DNA from 4 places in the Actinomadura scrupuli genome. Region 2 is predicted to be linked to each of the others. Evidence: riboswitches for the same ligand, from Rfam matches in the RefSeq annotation. Region 2 holds a riboswitch; each other region holds the start of a gene.

Region 1 (4,645 bases), on a different contig from region 2:
CGATCTTGTCCCGGACGCTGCTCAGCACGGCCGGGCTGATCAGGACGGCGCCGGCGAGCAGCATCACGTGCGTCACCAGCCCGACGAGGGAGTTGAGCCCCACCGATCCCACCGCCGCGCCACGGCTGAGCCCGTGCCGCTGGAGGAACCGCACGTTGACGGCGATGCCTCCGGAGCCGGCGGGCAGCAGGTGGTTGGCGAACGACGCCGCCACCTGCACCGCGAACACCCGGCCGACCGGCGGGAACCCCGGCATGGAACCGAACTGGGTGATCGTCCCGGCCACCCAGAGGGCGACGGTGGAGACCACCGCCAGGGTGAGCCACTGCATGTCCGCACCGGCCAGGCTGGTGCCCCCGGCCCGTACGGTGTCGAGGTTCAGGAGGCCCAGGACGATCACCGCGGCGGTGACCCCGATGGCCAGCAGGACCTGAGAGATCGATGAGCTCGCGGAGGCGCCGCGTAGCAGGGTGAGGGCCGAGCGGACGGAACCGGCCGGCTGCACTCGCTGAAGGTCCTTCTCCGCCATCCCCTGGGCTTCCTGGACATCGCCGGCGCGTGAGCGTACCGCCCCGGCGGCCACGTCAGCCACGGGCGGATCCGGTCGCAAGATTCGTCACGCCGTCACATTACGGTAGTGGTCCCCCAGACCGCCCGAGGACCGCCGGACTGGGCACATCGTCCTGGGCCCAGTGCCCGTGACAGCGAAGGTGTGTCAGGCGGAGGCCCGTCGGACAGCATCCCAGCCGGTTCTGACGTGCGCAAACCCGTGGTCGTGGCGGCGCAGGCAGGAGGGCCCGCCACTCGATGACCAGGCATGCAGTATCAATCGCCTGTCAATGCACATCAAAGAATGGTTGGGTTAAAACTGGCATTTCGGTAGCGTCCGAACTCTCAGGCCCCTACGCTCCGTAGGAGTCGCCGCCCCGCGCTCCCCCCAGAGCAGCGGCGACACCGCCGAATTCCGGCCGGCCGCGTGCCGCCGGGAACCGGGGACCCAGTGTTACCTGGGGTGAATCCGCTCATCGTCGAGCGGTAGGGCCTGCTCCGGTCCGAACCCGTCAGCTAACTCGGTAGGCGGTCGAGGAGAGGAGCTGCGCGTTGCAGCGAACGCGCCCCGTACGATCCCTGCTGTCCCGGTTCGGCGGCGTTTCGCTGGCCGTGGCCATGACGATCACCCTGTTGCCGTCCACCCCCGCGCAGGCCGAGCCCAAGCCGACGCGCAAGGAGCTGACCGCCCAGGAGAAGCAGCTCGCCGATCAGCTCGAGAAGATGACCGAGCAGTACAACGGCTTGCAGGTACGCCTCAAACAGGCTCAGAAGGCCGCGAAGGCCGCCTCGGACAACGCCCGGTCCCAACAGCGGGGTCTGGACGCCGTACGGCTCAAGGTCGCGCAGATGGCGGCCGAGAGCTACAAGAACGGCGGCATCGACCCTGCGGTGTCCCTCGCCGGGGCGGAGAACCCGCAGGCGCTGCTGGACCAGTCCGCGACGCTGAACTACTTCACCGCGCAGAGCACCAACCAGGTCCGGGACCTGTTCCAGGTCCTGCAGGCCACCACCCGGGCGCAGAAGGCGGCCCAGGACCGCGCCACCCAGGTGAAGAGCCTCGGTGTGGCCTCCCAGCAGAAGCTCAAGAGCATCCAGAGCTCGCTGAAGAAGGTCCGGGGCAAGCTCGGCCAGTCGACCGCTACGCCCGGCCAGAGAGCTCCGAGCGTCGCTGCGGGCGGCGCCTCGGCCAAGGCCATGAAGGCCGTCAACGCCGCACTGGCGCGGCTGGGGACCCCGTACTCCTGGGGCGGTGGCTCGGCCTCCGGGCCGACCTACGGAGTCGCCCAGGGGGCGAACATCAAGGGCTTCGACTGCTCGGGACTGACCCTGTACGCCTACGCGCAGGTCGGTGTGAGCCTTCCGCACTACACCGGCAGCCAGTACAACGCCGGGGTGCACGTCACCCGCGCGCAGCTACGCCCCGGCGACCTGGTCTTCTTCCACGCGGACCTGCACCACATGGGGATGTACATCGGCAACGGCAACTTCGTGCACGCTCCGCAGACCGGTGACGTCGTGAAGATCAGCCCGTTGGCGAGCATGCCCTTCTCGGGAGCGGCGCGCGTGGCCTGACGCCCGTCTCGGGGCCTCCCGGCCCCGAGACGTCATGGGTCAGTGCGCTGCGGTCACCAGCCGTTCCAGTTGCTGTTCCAGTTGCTGTTCCAGTTCCAGTTACCGCCCCAGCCGTTGCCCCAGCCGCCGTTCCAGTTCCAGTCGCCGCCCCAGCCGCCGTGGTGGTGATGGTGGTGGCGGTGCCGGTGATGCCAGCAGCCGCGGTGCCGGTGGCACCAGCCGGCGGACGTCATGGCCTCGGCCGAGCCGGTCGTGGTCACTGTCGTGGTCGTGGTCGTCGCCGTGGCCTCCGCCTGGGCGGCCGGGCTGACCGCGAAGACGCTCCCGGCCGCGAGCCCCAGACCGGTGACCGTCAGCGCCAGGCGCTTGGGAAGCTGCATCTGCATTGCCCTACCTCCTTGCAGAGCGAAGCCGTGCGGACGGATTCGCTCTCGCGCGAGACGACTGAACGGTCACGCGCTTCGGATGTCGTAAGGGGTCATGTGTTTATTGCCTGGATTCTTATGATATGCCCCACGCTGTACAAAGGTGTTCCGCTGGGGCGGCACCATGGGATTCCGAAGGGCGATGCTTTACCCCTCGATGACAATTCACGATGCTGCTTTGGCCGGGCATTTCCTTCGGCCGCTTCGAGGTCGGCTTCGGGCCGGCTTGCGAGTCGGCTTCGGGCTCGGCTTCGAGCCGGCGCTGGTGGCTTCGCGGCGGCGTGAGCGGCGGTTTCGCGCGGCGGGGTGCGTGGGACATGCGATGGCCCCCGGTGCGCCGCCTGCCTCGGCAGTCGGTGCGCCCGGGGGCCATCTGGTCACGGCCGGAGTGAACTCCTCGTCACCGCTTCGACCTGCGGGGGCGGGACGAACCAGGCCCCGGGATGTCCGCGGGTCGATGCGGTGTCAGCCGCCACCGGCTAGTTGTCGTTGTCGTTGTCGTTCCGGTTGATGTTGGTGTTGCGGTTGATGTTCTCGTTGCGGTTGACGTTCTCGTTCCGGTTCCGGTTCTCGTTCAGGTTCTCGTTCCGGTTGCGGTTCCGGTTCCGGTTGCGGTCGCGGTTCCAGTCGCCGTTCCAGTCCCCGTCGGGGTCGTAGCGGCGCTGCTCACCCCGGTGGCGGCGGGGGCACCGGGAGCCACGGCAGTCATCGGAGACTCCGGGCTGACGCACGATGGTCGTGGTGGTGGTGCTGACGGCCTCGGCCGCGGTGGCCGATCCGACCGCGAAGACGCTCCCGGTCGCGAGACCCAGGCCGGTGATGGTCAGTGCCAGGCGCCTTGAGATCTGCATTGCCCTACCTCCTTGTAGAACGAGCCGTGAAGAATGGCTTCGCTCCTCGTGCGGGGCACCGCTGATTCGGATGCGATGTACCTTCTGTGTACCTTCCGTCAGAAATAGCTGCCTACATGCAACTATTCCCGATTAGCCCCTTATGTGGAGCTTAGGGACCTGTTCCCGGTGCCTCAAATGGCCAACCGCGTGATTTTCAGGCTTTGCTCTCCCATGAATTCGGCGAGGATGATTTTCGAGAAATGCCTGCGGATATCGACCTTCCGTACCTGCTGGGCGGGGTCGACCTTGCCCCTGGGGGAGGCTGTAGTGGCGAGCCTGGCCGGGCAGGGCACCCGGCGCCCAGGGAGGCGAAGGCGGGGCTCCTGGCCATCGGGGCGTTCGCGGGAGCATCGCGGCCGTCCCCGAAGGCGTTGCGGCCGTACGACGAGCTGGGCTGTCGCGCCCGGTCCGGACCGATCCGGCTTCGGGTCACCGGTTCTACGACCCACCACGGCTGGAGGACCCAGCACGGCCGGAGAGGGCCCGTCCGGTGGCGTGCGGCCGCGCCGGCTCGGCATGCCGCCGGCGCGCGTCCAGGTGCCGGGCAGATCGCCGCCCGTTTCCCCGACCGGGTGCTCCTGAGCCCTGAGACGTCGCCCTCCGCGGGTGCCGGCAGTGCTCAGCTCCGATGATTCGTCCTATTGGCTGCCATTTGACCTCTCCTGCTGGTCGGGAAATGCCAAGAACTGGTCAACGCCGCATTGGCTCGGTTTTGTGCGCTGTCGCTCCGGGGAGTCATCGGTCGAGGTGAGATTTCCATAAAGGAACCGCAGCCAACTAACTATCTAGGACAATACGGACATCGGACAGGGAATACATGACGAATATCAAGATCTGTGCGGTCTTGATCTGATGATCGACGGGGAGAGAGGACAATGCGAACCCGAAACCGCCTGGGGCTGACCGTGTCCGGCCTGGCTCTCACGGTCGGTGGTGTCTTGACGGTGGGCCTGGCCGGCCAGCTCGGCCCGGCGGCCGCGGCCGTCGGCGAGCACAAGAAGTCGGCGGCCAAGCACAGGTCCCATGCGCACCATGACGACTGCCGCGACGGCGCCGGCAAGGACCAGAACCTGGACTGGAACGCCGATTGGGGGCGTGACTGGGGCAACGACGGCGACAATCGCTGGAACCGCAACTGGGGTGACGGCGGGAACGGCGGGAACGGCGACTGGAGCCGTGACTTCGACAGCGACAACACGAAAC
Region 2 (4,645 bases):
TACCAGCAGGTTCCGCTTGGCTGCGGGTGCGGCCGGTGTGTCCCTCCTGGCGTGGGCTGCGGCCGTCCTGGGCATCTCAAGCCTGCATCCGGGTGCCATCGGTATGGTCGCGTTTCCGACCCTGCTGTTGTTCGCCGCCTTGCTCGCGACTGGACGACGGCAATCCAGAGCGCTCGAAACCACCGCCGTGCTCCTCGCGGCGGCCGTGCTCGCTCTGGAGCCCGCATCGCCCGCCCGTGCACATGATCCTGGGCAAGGAACGCCCATAGCCTCGGCTCTGTTCACCGTGACCACCGATCAGGCGGGCTTGGTGCAACTCATAGTCGGGCCCTCGTCGGATTGCGACCAGTTTGCACCGCAGCGAGTTGTCGCGCGCCGTGCCGGTCAAACGATGGCCGCTCCGTTGATCGCGGTCGGGGGCTGCCGGTTTTCCGGCGTCCTTCGTTTGCCGCGGACAGGGCGATGGTTCGTCTACGCCGACTTCATGCTCTCCGGTCGGCCCGCTGAGGGATGGCTGCCTGTCCTGTCCAACCGAGCGGGTGTGACGACGAAGACAGGTCAGCTCTACCGGCCGGCAGAGCAGCAGGGAGTGTCGGCCGGTGAGATCGGCTCAGGTGTCGCTATTTACGCGTCCGGTCTGTTACTGCTCGGACTGGCGTTGCATCTGATTCGGCGGGTGCCCCATCAGCCTGGTGGACCGACCTAAGACATACCGTGTTGGCCTGTGAACGTCATCGGCCACTGGCGCAGAGCCAGTCGTGGGCGTGATGGTCCGGATCAGAGCCTGCAGGACTTCGGGCCGGTTCCGTTCGCGCGATGGAGGCCGACCAGGCGTTGCGGTAGCTACGGCTGCGACGCCGCACGCTGTTGGTGCTGCTTACGCCGCCCGTACCGGGTCATGCCGGCGAGTGGCATTGAGGCCTGTGCACTTCCGAAGGGAATGCGCCTGAGTGATCCTCTGGCCGATCGGCAGACTACTGAGACTGATGCGAAAAACGGACAGCTTTGAGATAAACGCGACATCTAGGTGGCCGTTCTCCTACACTCTGTAGGAGTCATCGCCTGGCGCTCCCCCCGAGCAGCGGTGGCACCGCCGAGTCCGGGGCCTGCGAAGGTGTGCCCGGGATCCGGGGACCCAGCGTTACCTGGGGTGAATCCGCTCAGCATCGAGCGGTAGGGCGTAACTCCTCGCCCGAACCCGTCAGCTAACCCGGTAGGCGGCGAGGAGAGGAGTCGTGCGTGCCGCGTACGCGCCCTGGAGCTGTCCGTTCGTATCTGTCCCGCGTTGGCCGGGTGTCCTTGGCCGGGGTCATGGTGGGTGCCGCGATCGCCGTGGTTCCGGTGAGCTCGGTGGCTGCGGAACCGAAGCCGACTCGCAAAGAGCTGACTGCTCAGGAGAAGAAGCTCGCCGATCAGCTCGAGAAGATGACCGAGCAGTACAACGGGCTGCAGGTTCGTCTCAAGCAGGCGCAAAAGGCGGCCAAGTCCGCTGCCGATGGTGCCAGGGCACAGCAGCGGAGCTTGGAGACGGTGCGGCTGAAGGTTGCCCAGATGGCGGCTGAGAGCTACAAGAGCGGTGGCCTGGACCCTGCTGTGGCGCTTGCCGGCGCGAAGGACCCGCAGGCGCTGCTGGACCAGTCGGCCACGTTGAACTACTTCACCTCCCAAGGCAGCACTCAGGTTCGCGACCTTCTGCAGGTCCTGCAGGCGAGCACCCGCGCGCAGAAGGCCGCCCAGGACCGCACCGCCCAGGTCAAGAGCCTGAGCCGGGCCTCCCAGCAGAAGCTGACCGACATCCGGAGTGCGCTGAAGAAGGTCCGCGGAAAGCTTGGTCAGTCGACGGCCAGCGGTGGCCCGGCTCCTAACGTCGCACCCGGGGGCGCCTCTGCTAAGGCGATGGGAGCCGTCCGGGCGGCGCTGGCCCGCCTCGGAACCCCCTACTCCTGGGGCGGCGGTGGCCCGAACGGGCCCACCTACGGTGTCGCCCAAGGCAGCAACATCAAGGGTTTCGACTGCTCCGGGCTGACGCTCTACGCCTACGCGCAGGTCGGCATCAGTCTGCCGCACTACACCGGCAGCCAGTACAACTCCGGAGTGCACGTCACCCGTGCCCAGCTCCGCCCTGGTGACCTGGTCTTCTTCTACTCCGACCTGCACCACATGGGCATGTACATCGGCAACGGCAATATGGTCCACGCGCCCCAGACCGGTGACGTCGTCAAGATCAGCCCCTTGTCCGGTCACCAATGGGCCGGCGCCGTCCGGGTCGCTTGACCGAGGCTGCCTCCGATGTTCCTCCCGGCCCTGAGGTCTGTGAGCAGTTCTCCTAGAGTTGGCTCTATGAACGGCCGTCGTTCTCAGCAGTTGCCCTTGCGGATAGCGCTGGGCGGCCTGCTGCTGGGAATGCTGTTCGCGGGCCTGCTGGCGATGCACGGGCTGCAGGCTTCCACGCCAATCGATATGGCCGGCATCCCCGTCGCGGGCATGAACACAACGGGGATGCACCATCCGGCTGGCACAGGCTCGGCGGCGACCACACGGACGACAGGTACAGGCTCGACGGGCGCCGCACAGGGCGACCATGAGCATCACGCGCCGGCACCATCTGGTCCCGCACCCGACCATCAGCACCCAGGCGGCCAGATCTGCCTGGCCCTGCTGATCATGGGCTTTGTGCTGGCCCTGCTGGCACAGAGGATCGTTGGCCGCCGTGAGCGGCCGTCATCGCTCGTCCGGCGGACTGCGCGGCTGCTCGTGCGGTGCGGGCGGCCACCACCCTCGATCTACCAGCTGGCCGTGTTGCGGCTGTGACAGGGACACCCGGCGCATCAGGCCGGGTTCCTGCCTCTGTCATGTCCCACCACGGAAGGTCCAGCATGAAACGCCTTGTCACCTTGTTCATCGTGCCCGTCGCGGCGCTCACCCTCGCCGCCTGCGGAAGCGACCACGACTCCATGTCGGGCCACTCGATGAACACCAGCTCCGCTCCGGCGGGCGGAGCGACCGCGCCCGCCGCCGGCCAGCACAACGATCAGGACGTCACGTTCACCCAGATGATGATCCCGCATCACCAGCAAGCCATCGAGATGGCCAAGATCGCCAATACCCGAGCGTCGATGAAGGAGGTCAAGACGCTCGCCACCACCATCGAAGGCGCCCAGGGACCGGAGATCGAGAAGATGACCGGCTGGCTCAAGACCTGGGGCGCCCCCACGACCATGCCGTCGATGGAAGGCATGCCGGGCATGGATCACGGCCAGGGCATGATGAGCGGCGCCGAGATGAAGCGCCTCGGAAAGCTCTCGGGCATGGCCTTCGACAAGGCCTTCCTGCAGATGATGATCAAGCATCACCAGGGTGCCGTCGCCATGGCCAAGACCGAGCAGGCCCAGGGCCAGTTCCCCGACGCCAAGACCTTGGCCTCAACCATCGTCACCTCGCAGACGGCCGAGATCGCCACCATGCGGAACCTGCTCAAGGGCATGTGACCAGTCCCACGTAGACCCGCCACCCTGAGGTGGCGGGTCTGCGTGACGAGTGGGCTGCCACATGAGTTCTCATCCCTCTGGCAGTCAACCGTATGCGTTCCGGCGCAGGCAACTGGTTCAGGTGTCCGGCTGTGCATGCGCACGACCCACACCGCCACGCCGACCAGCAATGTCCAGGTCACTGTGGTTCCGGCCCGGCTGCCGTGGCCACGTGGTTTGATCGCCATGGTTGATGCGGCCGGTGCCCGCATCATCGCTGGCTCGGCGTCACCTGAGGGTGGGTTGAGCGTGGGAGGCCCCGCCGAGCTCGGCGCGACCTCCATGCTTGCGTAGAGCGGTGCGTCGCGAACAGGACTGTCTGAATTGCGGGCGGTGATCGCCCTGCGCAAACCGGGCGTCGATGCTCTCGCCGTCATCTGGCGGATTAACCGGTTCTAAGAGGCACAGGCCGTCCCTATCGCTTCCGCGCTCGCCTGAGGATCAGCATGCGGTTACCGACGAGGAGGGTCCTCGATGAGGCTCTCGCCGATGCCGGCATCCAGATCGTGGTGGTGCGGGGGGTGCGGCTGGCGGGGGTGACCAGTGTGCTGGCCCAAGCCGCCCAGTCCGTGCTCGGCGGGCACCGGGTGGTCGGTGTCGTCGACGACCCCCGCATCCGCCTGGCCGACATGCTCGACCACGCCCGCCCCTGGGCCGGGCTTGCAGATGGCACAGGGGTGGTGTTGTGGCTGGACGCCATGATCCCAGGCCGCTACATCGAGCTCGCCACCATCGACCTGGCGCAGTTGCCTAGGGCCTGCGGATCCTGGGCACTGTCGACTCCGGTGAACTGGCAGTCGCGGACATCTTCGCCAAGGCGATCGACGAGGCGGCGTAGGAAGGCCCTGTTAACAAGGGTGTTGGCAAAACGCCCCTCGCGACGATCACGCGGGAGGCGTTTCTGCTGGTCAGACGAAGCGCAGCCGGAGGGATTCGAACCCCCAACCTCTTGATCCGTAGAAGAATCACGACCGTCCACAGCTGTCCATGACGGTCCTCGGGGTCTGCTCGTGGGGCGTGTCTGCCGCCGTCTGATCCATGGCCGTTCACGGGCGTCCAGGGTTGGTGTTAGCACTGCCGTTAGCAGTCTCGCCCGGTGAAGATCACGCGTTGAGCGG
Region 3 (4,645 bases), 360 kb from region 2:
ATCGACGCGGAGAAGAACACCTTGCGGCTGGTCAGCATGCGCGGGCTGCCGGAGCACATGCGCGACGCCGTCGCGGAGCTACGGCCCAGCCTGGTCGGGGAGATCCTGCGCTCCGGCAAGACCGTGATGCTGGCCACCGGCAAGCGCCGGCTCGACGATCTCATCTGGGCCGAGCTGGACGGGCTGCACACCATCGCGCTGGGCCTGTCCTACGTGCAGAACCGTCCCTACGGGGCGCTGTACGCCCTGTTCGCCGGCCGCAAGGTCACCCACGTCGAGCTCGAACTGCTGGAGCTGTTCGCCGGCCATGCCGGGGTCGCGGTCAGCAACGCCGTGCAGTACAGCGAGGCGGTACGGCAGCGGGCGCACGAACGAGCGGTCATCGACGCCAGCGCCGACGGCATCGCCGTACTGGACCGGGCGGGCCTCGTCCAGCGCTGGAACCCGGCGGCGCACGCGCTCACCGGGGTGTCGGCTGAGAAGGCGATCGGACATGCCCTGCCGTTCCAGCAGCCGCAGCCCGGGGAGATGCTCACGATCGCCCTCGAATCGGGGATCTGGCTCAACGTGCTGTGCGCGGAGATCGAGGAGACCGACGAGCTGGTCATCGACTTCCGGGACGTCAGCGAGGCCAAGGCGCTGGAGGAGGCCAAGAACCTCTTCCTGGCCACCACCAGCCACGAGCTGCGGACCCCGATCACCGTCGTGCAGGGCTTCGCCAGCACCCTGGTCAACCGCTGGGACGAGCTGAGCGACCAGGATCGGCGCAGTGCCGTGGCGACCATCGCGGAGCGGGCCCGGTCGCTGGGGCGGCTGGTGGAGCATCTGCTGCTGGGCTCCCGGGCCGGGGCCGAGGAGCTCACCGTCACGATCGAGGAGTTCGAGCTGGGCCGGCTGCTGGAGGGGGCGGTGAGCGCCTTCCGGTCGCTGTCGGACAGGCACTGCGTGCGGTTGTCGGTCCAACCGCGGCTGCCGATGGTGAGCGGGGACTCGATGGCCACCGACATCATCCTGGGGCAGCTGCTGGAGAACGCCTTCAAGTACTCGCCCGACGGCGGCACGGTGTCGGTGCGGGCCTGGGCCGGGGAACGCGAGATCACGGTGACCGTGGAGGACGAGGGCGTCGGCATCGCGCCCGGCGACCATGAGCGGATCTTCGAACGGTTCGTGCAGGGCGAGGCGGGGGACCGCCGTCGTTTCGGCGGGGTGGGGCTCGGCCTCTACATCGTGAAAAAGCTAGCCGTCGCCCAAAATGGCGATATTTCGGCCCATTCTCGTCCTGAGGGCGGGACAGCCATGCGCTTGACGCTTCCCAGAGCCGCCGTGGAGGGCTCGGATTGAGCCGCCTCATGGTCGAGGTATGGCCTGGTCAAAGCGCCTACTGGCGTGGATGTGACAGACGGAACGCGCGTCCAAGGAGTACTCCGACGCACAGTGGATAGATCTTAACCGTCCGCTTCGCGCTACTTTCAGGGGGTGGTTGGCCGTGACCACTTGGTCAGTCACTCGTTGTGTAGATGGCTGGAGGATTCGTCCGGGTTTCCGGCCTGAAGTATGTGGGCATTTCGGTCGTACGGGAAGTCAAGGTCGTACAGGAAGTCACAGGCACGTGAGCAAGCTCGAGAACCGGCAGGGAGGTGGAGGGTGAGCGTGGTACTACTGCCACACGCGATGTCCAGTGTCGCCGTCGCCCGCAGGCACCTCAGTGCGGACCTGCTCTCATCCGGGACCCTCGAGTCCGTCGTCGATGACGCGACGGTGATCATCAGTGAGCTGCTGAGCAACGCGCTGCGCCACGCCCGCCCGCTGGAGACCGGCCAGATCCGGGTGGCCTGGTCCCGGCACGGTGACTCCATCGAGGTCGCGGTCAGTGACGGCGGGGCCGCCACCGAGCCGCGCCGCAGCCGTCCGACGCTGTCGTCGCTGGGCGGCCGGGGCCTGGCCATCGTCGAGACCCTGGCCGAGTGCTGGGGCGTCCGGCACGAGAACGGCGGCGGCACGACGGTCTGGGCCATTCTGCGGGTTCCGCACCGGGCCCAGCCGCCTTCGCTGAGCGGTACGGGTGCCCCGCCGGCGGTGGTCTCCGTCATTCCCGACGTATCCGCCACCCCCACCGTGAACCTGCTCAACCACACCCGCTAAGGTCGGCACAGCTCGGGCGCTGCCGTGCCCCCGTCGGCAGCGCCTGAGCGTCCAAAGTCCCCGTGTTACAAGGGGTCTCGCAAGATCGGGCAGGACATGCAGCGTGGGCCGCCACGGCCGCTGCCGAGTTCGCTTCCGCTGATCTGGATCACCTCGATGCCCTCCGCCTCCAGCCGGATGTTGGTCTCGACGTTCCGTTCGTAGGCCACCGCCAGCCGCGGCCCCACGGCCAGCGTGTTGTTGCCGTCGTCCCACTGCTCGCGTTCGGCGGTCACCGGGTCCAGGCCGGTGTCGATCACCTTCAGCCGCTCGATGCCCATCGCCGTCGCGGCGGCCTCCAGGAACGGCCGGGCCGGGGCGATCCGCAGTTCCCCGCCGTCGTCCGAGGTCACCGCATAGGCGATGAGCGAGTCCGCCACCGCCGGATACATCACGACCTTGTCGACGTCGACCATGGTGCAGACGGTGTCGAGGTGCATCGTCGCGCGGTCCTGGGCGATCGGCACCGCCAGCACGGTGTGCGCGAGGCTGGCCTCGAACACCCGCCGGGCCAGCCGCTCGACGCCCGCCGGAGTCGTACGCTCCCCGGTCCCCGCCGCCACTACTCCGGGCGCGAGCAGTAGCAGGTCACCGCCCTCGACATGCTCCAGCGTCCGGTCGTAGACGGTCTGGACCCCGGCGAACCGCGGATGATGGGCGTAGATCAGCTCGGTGAGCGCCGTCTCCCGGCGGCGGGCCGGCATGGCCAGGCTGGTCACCGCGACCCGGTCCCCGATCCAGGCGCTGGAGTCCCGGGTGAACAGCAGGTTCGGCAGCGGATCCACGATGAAGTCGTGCCGGTCCATCAGCTCGTACACCAGGCCGTGGCCGGGTTTGAGCTCCTCGTGCGCCAGGCCGCCGATGAGGACGTGGGCGAGGTCCTCGGGATGCAGGCCGCCCAGGTGACCCGCCACGGCGTGGCGGAGCTGGTCGCCCAGCCGGTGGTCGTCCAGCACCCCGGCGAGCGCCTTCTCCCGCGCGGACTCGTACTCCAGCACGTCCTGCAGGAGTTCGGCCACGTACAGCACCTCGACGTCGCGGTCCCGCAGCGCCTGCGCGAAGGCGTCGTGCTCGTCCCGGGCCCGGCCGACCCACGGGATGCCGTCGAAGAGCAGTTTGTCGTTGTTGCGGGGGGTGAGCCGCTTCAGCTCCGCCCCCGGCCTGTGCAGTAGCACGGTCCGTAGTCGTCCAACTTCGCTGCGTACGTCGTGCTGATGCGTCACATATGACAATTTACGAGATCCTGATGTAACGGTTGTGACACGGGTGCTTTGGGAGCTAACGTCATGCGCTGAGCACGATCGCTCCCCAGCCCCCCATCGGTGGCGGTGATCGGGCTCCCGCCGAGTTCCGACTCCACGGGTCGCCGCCCCCAGCGTGCGCCGCGCGGACGAGGAAGCCGGGGAACCACTCTTCCCTGGGGTGAATCGGCGCCTCCGGCCGTTCCGGAGCGCCGTAGGGCGCGACTTCCTCGCCCGAATCCGTCAGCTAACCCGGTAGGCGGCCGTGGAAGAGAGGGGCGTGCCACGAACGTGGCCACCGCAGACAGGGCGTTCAAACGCCGGACCTTGACGACCGTGGGCCTCACCCTCGCCACCCTGCTGGCGGTGCCGGCCATCGCAGTACCCGCCACCGCGGCGCCGGCCGAGCCCAAGCCGTCGCTGACGGTCGCCAAGCGCAAGCTCGACCAGCTGAACACCAAGGTCGGCATCCTCGTCCAGAAGTACGACCAGGCCCAGGCGACGCTGGCCCAGGCCAAGCACAAGCTCGCGGCGATGCAGAAGTCGGTGGCGGCCGAGCAGGCGACGTACAAGCGGCTGCACGGGTCGGTCGCCCAGATGGCGGCCTCGGCCTACAAGGCCAGCGACCCGACGTCGGTGGAGACGCTGCTGGCCGCGGATGATCCGTCCACCGTGCTGGACCAGGTGTCGATCTTCACCAAGCTCTCGACGGACCGGAGCTCGCGGCTCAGCCAGTTCGTCTCCTCGGCCCAGCGACTGACGTTCGCGCACGGCCAGGCACAGCAGGCCCTGGCCGACGTCAACCGGACGCTGGCCACGCTGCGGACCCAGAAGGCCCAGCTCGACAAGGACATCGCCCAGCAGATGAAGGCGGTCGCGGCCGCCGGCGGGATCCCGAAGAACGGCGACAGCACGCCGCGGCCCTACATAGGCCCCGCCACCGGCAAGGCGCTCAAGGCCCTGCAGTACGCCTTCTCCAAGCTCGGAAACCGGTACGTCTACGGGGCCACCGGGCCGACCACGTTCGACTGCTCCGGCCTCACCCTGCGGTCGTGGCAGGCCGCCGGGGTGTCGATCCCGCGCACCAGCCAGGCGCAGTACTCCTTCACCGCGAACAGCCGGATCTCCTTCGACAACCTGCAGCCCGGCGACCTGGTCTTCTTCTACCCGAGCATCCACCACGTCGGGATGTACGTCGGCAACGGGTTGATGATCCAGGCCCC
Region 4 (4,645 bases), on a different contig from region 2:
GCACGCATCGTTATCTTTGTGCGCTTGACGGTCCGGATCCGGCCGCCTAGCGTTCCGGACCGAAGCGTAGCTTGAAACGATTCACGTCCCATTCGCGGACCAAGCACGCGAAGACGTGAAGGGATGGGTGAAAGGGGGCAGCATCATGACCCATCCCGGGCACGAGACCACCATCCCCGGTGCCGCCGGGGCATTTCGCGTGTCGGGGACCTACCCGGGGGGCCCTTCCCCCCTGGCGGACCCCAGTGCCTTTAGAGCCTCGCCTCCGATCGCGTCAACGAGTGAATCGTTACTGGGAGTTCCCCCATCGCGCCCGGCAAACGACACACCGGCCGACATCGGCCAAGAGCACATGGCGGTAGCCCCACCCCGGACCACCGGGGCTCCCGGCCTGACGCAGCCGCCAGCCACATCCCCGCGGTCATCACCACGGACGAGGGAGGACGGAGTGGAACAGGCCACGCTCATGCGCCGTGGCACTGACGAACCTCGACTATGTGAGGAGGATCTGAAACTGCTCGCCCAGATCGCGAGCGGTGTGACCGCGGACGTCGCGGCGCGCAAACTGGAACTGAGTGCACGAACACTGAGACGGCGATTGCGGGCCATCTGCGATCGTCTCGAGGTGAACACCCCCATCGAGGCCGTGGTCTGGGCCGCGCGGAGACAGCTCATCTGAGCCTCCGACAGGCTCGTCTCCCATCCGGCGGGGAGACGGCCTCGGCGGTGACGCTCGTGCGGAGCGGGCTCAGGCGACCCGTACCCCACCGGCGAACGGCCGGCCGGCCAGCGGGGCCATCCTGACGACGTCTCCCGTGTGCGGTGCGTGCACCATCATGCCGTTACCGACGTACATCCCCATGTGGTGCAGGTCGGCGTAGAAGAACACCAGGTCCCCGGGCTGCAACTGCGAGATCGACGAGATGTGCGTCCCCGAGTTCCACTGGCTGCCGGTGTAGTGCGGCAGGTTGATGCCCACCTTCCCGTAGGCCCACATGGTCAGCCCGGAGCAGTCGAAGGTGCTCGGCCCCGCGGCCCCCCAGACGTAGGGCTTGCCCCGCTGCGCGAGGGCCAGCGCCAGGGCCCGCTGGGCCTTGCTCGATCCACCGACGATCGGCGGCAGGTCGGCGAGCTGGGTCGGGTCCTTCTTCGCGATCTTGTCGCGGATGCCGCCGTACAGGTCCGAGAGCTTCTTCTTGCGCTGGTCCAGCTGGCTCTGCAGGGTCTTGACCTGGTTGGCACGGTCCTGTGCGGCCTTGTGCGCCCGGACGGCGCCCTGCATCGCCTGGGCGAGCGTCTGGACCTTGGTCCCGTCCTGGGCGGCGAAGTAGTTCAGCGTGGAGGCCTGGTCGAGCATCGCCTGCGGGTCCTTGGCGGTGGCGAACGCCACCGAGGGGTCCACCCCGCCGTTCATGTAGCTCGTGGCGGCGAGCTGGCCGACCCGCTGCTGCACGGTCTGCAGCGCGGCGTCCTGCCGCTTGGCGTTGTCCTGGGCGACTTTGGCGGCCCGGGTGGCCTGCTGGTAGCGCACCTTGAGGCCGTTGTACTGCTCGGTGAGCTGCTCCATCTGGTCGTGCAGCTTGGAAGCCTGACCCTTCAGGTCCTTGATGCTCTCCGGTGGCGGCTTCGGCTTGGCGTGGCCGGCCGTGACGGGAAGGACCAACGAGATCGCACAGAAGGCACCGACGACGGCACCGACCCGGGTGCGGAAACGCGGGGGCCGGTGATGGCCACCCGATTCCGTAGCTGGGCGTGCAGGCTCCACAAAAGCTCCTCTCCTCGTCCGCCTACCGGGTTAGCTGTCGGGTTCGGGCCGGAGTTAGCCCTACCGCTGGACGCGACCGGTGCGGGGAACACCGGAGGCGCTGTCACGGATTCACCCCAGGGAAGGTGGGTCCCCGGCTCCCAGGACGCTGGGTGCGCCCCCTGGACTCGGCGGGTCCGCAATCTCGAGAGCGACTGCGGACATCAGCGTCGGACATTAACGGAGTCTGGCGTGGATGCCAACCGGAACATGCGAACTCGCAGGTGGAAGCAGTTCAGTGATCAAGGGGTGCTGATAACGAAACCGTCCTGTGATGGGATCGGCCGCCCCCTCGGGCTCATCCGGGCTCATCCGGGCTCCGGGGCGAAGGCCGGTCACCGGACCCAATACCCTCGGGTGATTGTGGACTTCACCATCAGGCGGGCCCGGACCGCAGATGTTCGCTCGATACGGCGGCTGGTCGGTATGCAGTCCGGACAGGGCCGCCGGCTGCTCGCCAAGAGCACGGTGACGCTGTACGAGGACGTCCAGGAGTTCTGGGTGGCGGTGGACGCCGAAGACCGCCTCGTGGGCTGTGGGGCCTTGCACATCATGTGGGAGGATTTGGCGGAAGTCCGTACCGTCACGGTCGATCCCGCCTCCAGGGGACACGGGGTGGGGCACCATATCGTCGGCCGGCTTCTGGAGACCGCACGAGAACTGGGTGTGCGCCGCGTGTTCTGTCTGACCTTCGAGGTGGAGTTCTTCGCGCGGCACGGCTTCCAGCCGATCTTGGGGACTCCGGTTTCCCCCGAGGTGTATGAAGAGCTTCTCCGCTCTTATGACGAAGGCGTCGCGGAGTTTCTGGACCTCGACCGGGTCAAGCCGAACACGCTTGGCAACACCCGAATGCTGCTCCGTCTGGAGGAGACACAACTGTGAGCCAAACCCCCTATGGCGGGCCGTACCCCCCAGAGCGGTCGGGTCCGTCTTCTTATGGGCAGCAGCCCTATGGAAATCAGCCCTACGGGCAGCCCTCGTACGACTCCTACGACGGCGGCTATGTACACGTGCCTTCGGAGGCGGCAGATCTCCCGCTGGCGTCGATCTGGCGCCGTGCCGGGGCCCGGCTCGCCGATGCCGGACTGACCTGGGCCGCCGGTTTCGCAGTCGTGTTTCCCATCACGCTCGGCGCCATCGGGGTTCAGAAGGAGGGCGATCCCTGGTCGACCCCGATTCTGGTGACGACCTTCATCGTCATGTCCGTTCTTCCGTTCATCTATGAAGCGGTCCTGCTGACCATGTCCGGGCAGACGCTCGGCAAGCGGCTGCTCGGACTGAGCGTGGTGGACGTCGATCCGGCGGGTGAGCCGATCGGCATGACCAAGGCCGTCTGGCGATCCGCGATCAACAATGTCGTTTATCAGCTCGGCATTTTCTTCTTCCTGCTGATCGGTGTGGCCACGCCCTTCGTCTACGCCCTGCTGGGCATCTTCTTCGCCGCCATCGGCGTGCTGGTGTCCTACCTCTGGGCGATCTGGGACCAGCCGCTGCACCAGGCGCTGCACGACAGGTTCGCCGGCACGGTCGTCATCGACGACCGGGTCGAGTACGAAGAGGAGTAGGCGGCGATGGCCGCCGGCCCGCGGGACGGGGCACCGGCGGAGCCCGCGCAACGGCTGGTCGCGCGGATCATCGACACCCTGCTGGTCGCCCTGCCGGTGGTGCTGGTCACGCGGGCCACGCTGCCCCGCGTGACCGCGGAGATCGTGGCCTCGGTCGGGCTGGCGTTCCTGCTGGTCGTCTACGACTCAGTCCAGCACGCCCGCTGGGGGCAGACCGTGGGCAAGCGGCTCACCGGGATCCGGGTGGTCTCGGTGCCGGCGGAGGGGACCGGCGGTGCGCCCGGCCGCCCGCGCCCGGCCCAGGCGCTGCTGCGCGCCGCGGTGTACGCCGTGCCGATCGCCGCGCGGTCCGTGCCCGTCCTGGGCGCGATCGCCGGCATCTTCTGGGTGACGAATGCCGGCCTGCTTCTGGAACGGCCGCGCCGGCAGGCCTTGCACGACCGGATCGCCGGTACCGCCGTGGTGTCCATCCGCAATTGACCATCCCGGACGGTATGGGTTCCCCTTGGTGGAACTTTTGGGCCTTTTTTGCCTAGCGGGGGCAACGGATTTCGTTGCCGCAGACCAAGACGTCAACCCTTGACATGCCATCCGTCCATGAGCCACATGGCTCTTCGCCCCATACGCATTCCGTGGCAGGTAACCGCTTAGCGCCGTTACGTCAGGGTTAATCGGGGATCGGGTGGTGACCGTTGGCCGCCCCTAAGCCGCCCGGGCGGGCCCGGTATTTCGACGTCCGATGCCGTGAATCCGGTACGTGGAGCGCCTCCTGAGGGGTGGTGCCGAATAGGGGACTGTTGGACCCGCGCTCCAACACAGGCCGGATTGCACTTGCAGAGCGCCCTTCGACCGGTGATTACGCTGCGTAACGGGTACTTCGGGAGTAACTCTTGGTGGGTGTTGAATTGTCATCAGCAAGAGACGGGGTATATCTTTGTCAACCGAATGTAGTTTGCTCCGGCGAAAGGTCTGTCCCCATGGCACGCAAGGTTCAAGTGCTTCTCGTCGACGACCTCGACGGTGGCGAGGCGGACGAGACCGTGTCGTTCTCCCTCGATGGCGCCACCTATGAGATCGATCTCAGCAGCGCCAACGCAAAGAAGCTGCGCGATTCACTGCAGCCGTTCGTAGACCACGCGCAGAAGGCGAGCGCCGGCCGGCGCCGTGGCGCGACCCGCACCCGCGGCGCGTCCAGCCGGGAGCGCAGCGCGGACATCCGCGCCTGGGCCAAGCAGCGCGGCATCAAGGTCAACGAGCGCGGCCGCATCCCCGCCTC

What was found. Region 2 has a riboswitch for cyclic di-AMP ahead of ACRYCC_RS28290 (C40 family peptidase). Riboswitches for the same ligand answer to the same signal wherever they lie in the genome.
Region 1: it holds a riboswitch for cyclic di-AMP, as region 2 does, so the genes downstream of both, ACRYCC_RS38900 (C40 family peptidase) here and ACRYCC_RS28290 (C40 family peptidase) in region 2, are expected to answer to the same signal.
Region 3: it holds a riboswitch for cyclic di-AMP, as region 2 does, so the genes downstream of both, ACRYCC_RS26730 (C40 family peptidase) here and ACRYCC_RS28290 (C40 family peptidase) in region 2, are expected to answer to the same signal.
Region 4: it holds a riboswitch for cyclic di-AMP, as region 2 does, so the genes downstream of both, ACRYCC_RS00285 (NlpC/P60 family protein) here and ACRYCC_RS28290 (C40 family peptidase) in region 2, are expected to answer to the same signal.

Annotation. Positions count from the first base shown of each region.
Region 1 is NZ_JBPCCU010000012.1:243,874-248,518, reverse strand. Features, by position in the region: gene ACRYCC_RS38905 (lysylphosphatidylglycerol synthase transmembrane domain-containing protein) at 1-592, opposite strand, end outside; cyclic di-AMP (ydaO/yuaA leader) riboswitch at 946-1,096, shown strand; gene ACRYCC_RS38900 (C40 family peptidase) at 1,102-2,124, shown strand; gene ACRYCC_RS38895 (hypothetical protein) at 2,178-2,510, opposite strand; gene ACRYCC_RS38890 (hypothetical protein) at 3,029-3,400, opposite strand; gene ACRYCC_RS38885 (hypothetical protein) at 4,318-4,645, shown strand, end outside.
Region 2 is NZ_JBPCCU010000006.1:580,452-585,096, forward strand. Features, by position in the region: gene ACRYCC_RS28285 (hypothetical protein) at 1-706, shown strand, start outside; cyclic di-AMP (ydaO/yuaA leader) riboswitch at 1,082-1,235, shown strand; gene ACRYCC_RS28290 (C40 family peptidase) at 1,294-2,274, shown strand; gene ACRYCC_RS28295 (DUF6153 family protein) at 2,341-2,811, shown strand; gene ACRYCC_RS28300 (DUF305 domain-containing protein) at 2,904-3,488, shown strand; gene ACRYCC_RS28305 (hypothetical protein) at 3,980-4,168, opposite strand; gene ACRYCC_RS28310 (DUF7662 domain-containing protein) at 4,608-4,645, opposite strand, start outside.
Region 3 is NZ_JBPCCU010000006.1:220,809-225,453, forward strand. Features, by position in the region: gene ACRYCC_RS26715 (PAS domain-containing sensor histidine kinase) at 1-1,341, shown strand, start outside; gene ACRYCC_RS26720 (ATP-binding protein) at 1,645-2,142, shown strand; gene ACRYCC_RS26725 (arginine deiminase) at 2,208-3,404, opposite strand; cyclic di-AMP (ydaO/yuaA leader) riboswitch at 3,552-3,699, shown strand; gene ACRYCC_RS26730 (C40 family peptidase) at 3,714-4,645, shown strand, end outside.
Region 4 is NZ_JBPCCU010000001.1:61,350-65,994, forward strand. Features, by position in the region: gene ACRYCC_RS00275 (LacI family DNA-binding transcriptional regulator) at 1-4, opposite strand, end outside; gene ACRYCC_RS00280 (LuxR family transcriptional regulator) at 467-679, shown strand; gene ACRYCC_RS00285 (NlpC/P60 family protein) at 749-1,663, opposite strand; cyclic di-AMP (ydaO/yuaA leader) riboswitch at 1,769-1,948, opposite strand; gene ACRYCC_RS00290 (amino-acid N-acetyltransferase) at 2,168-2,686, shown strand; gene ACRYCC_RS00295 (RDD family protein) at 2,683-3,369, shown strand; gene ACRYCC_RS00300 (RDD family protein) at 3,376-3,849, shown strand; gene ACRYCC_RS00305 (histone-like nucleoid-structuring protein Lsr2) at 4,347-4,645, shown strand, end outside.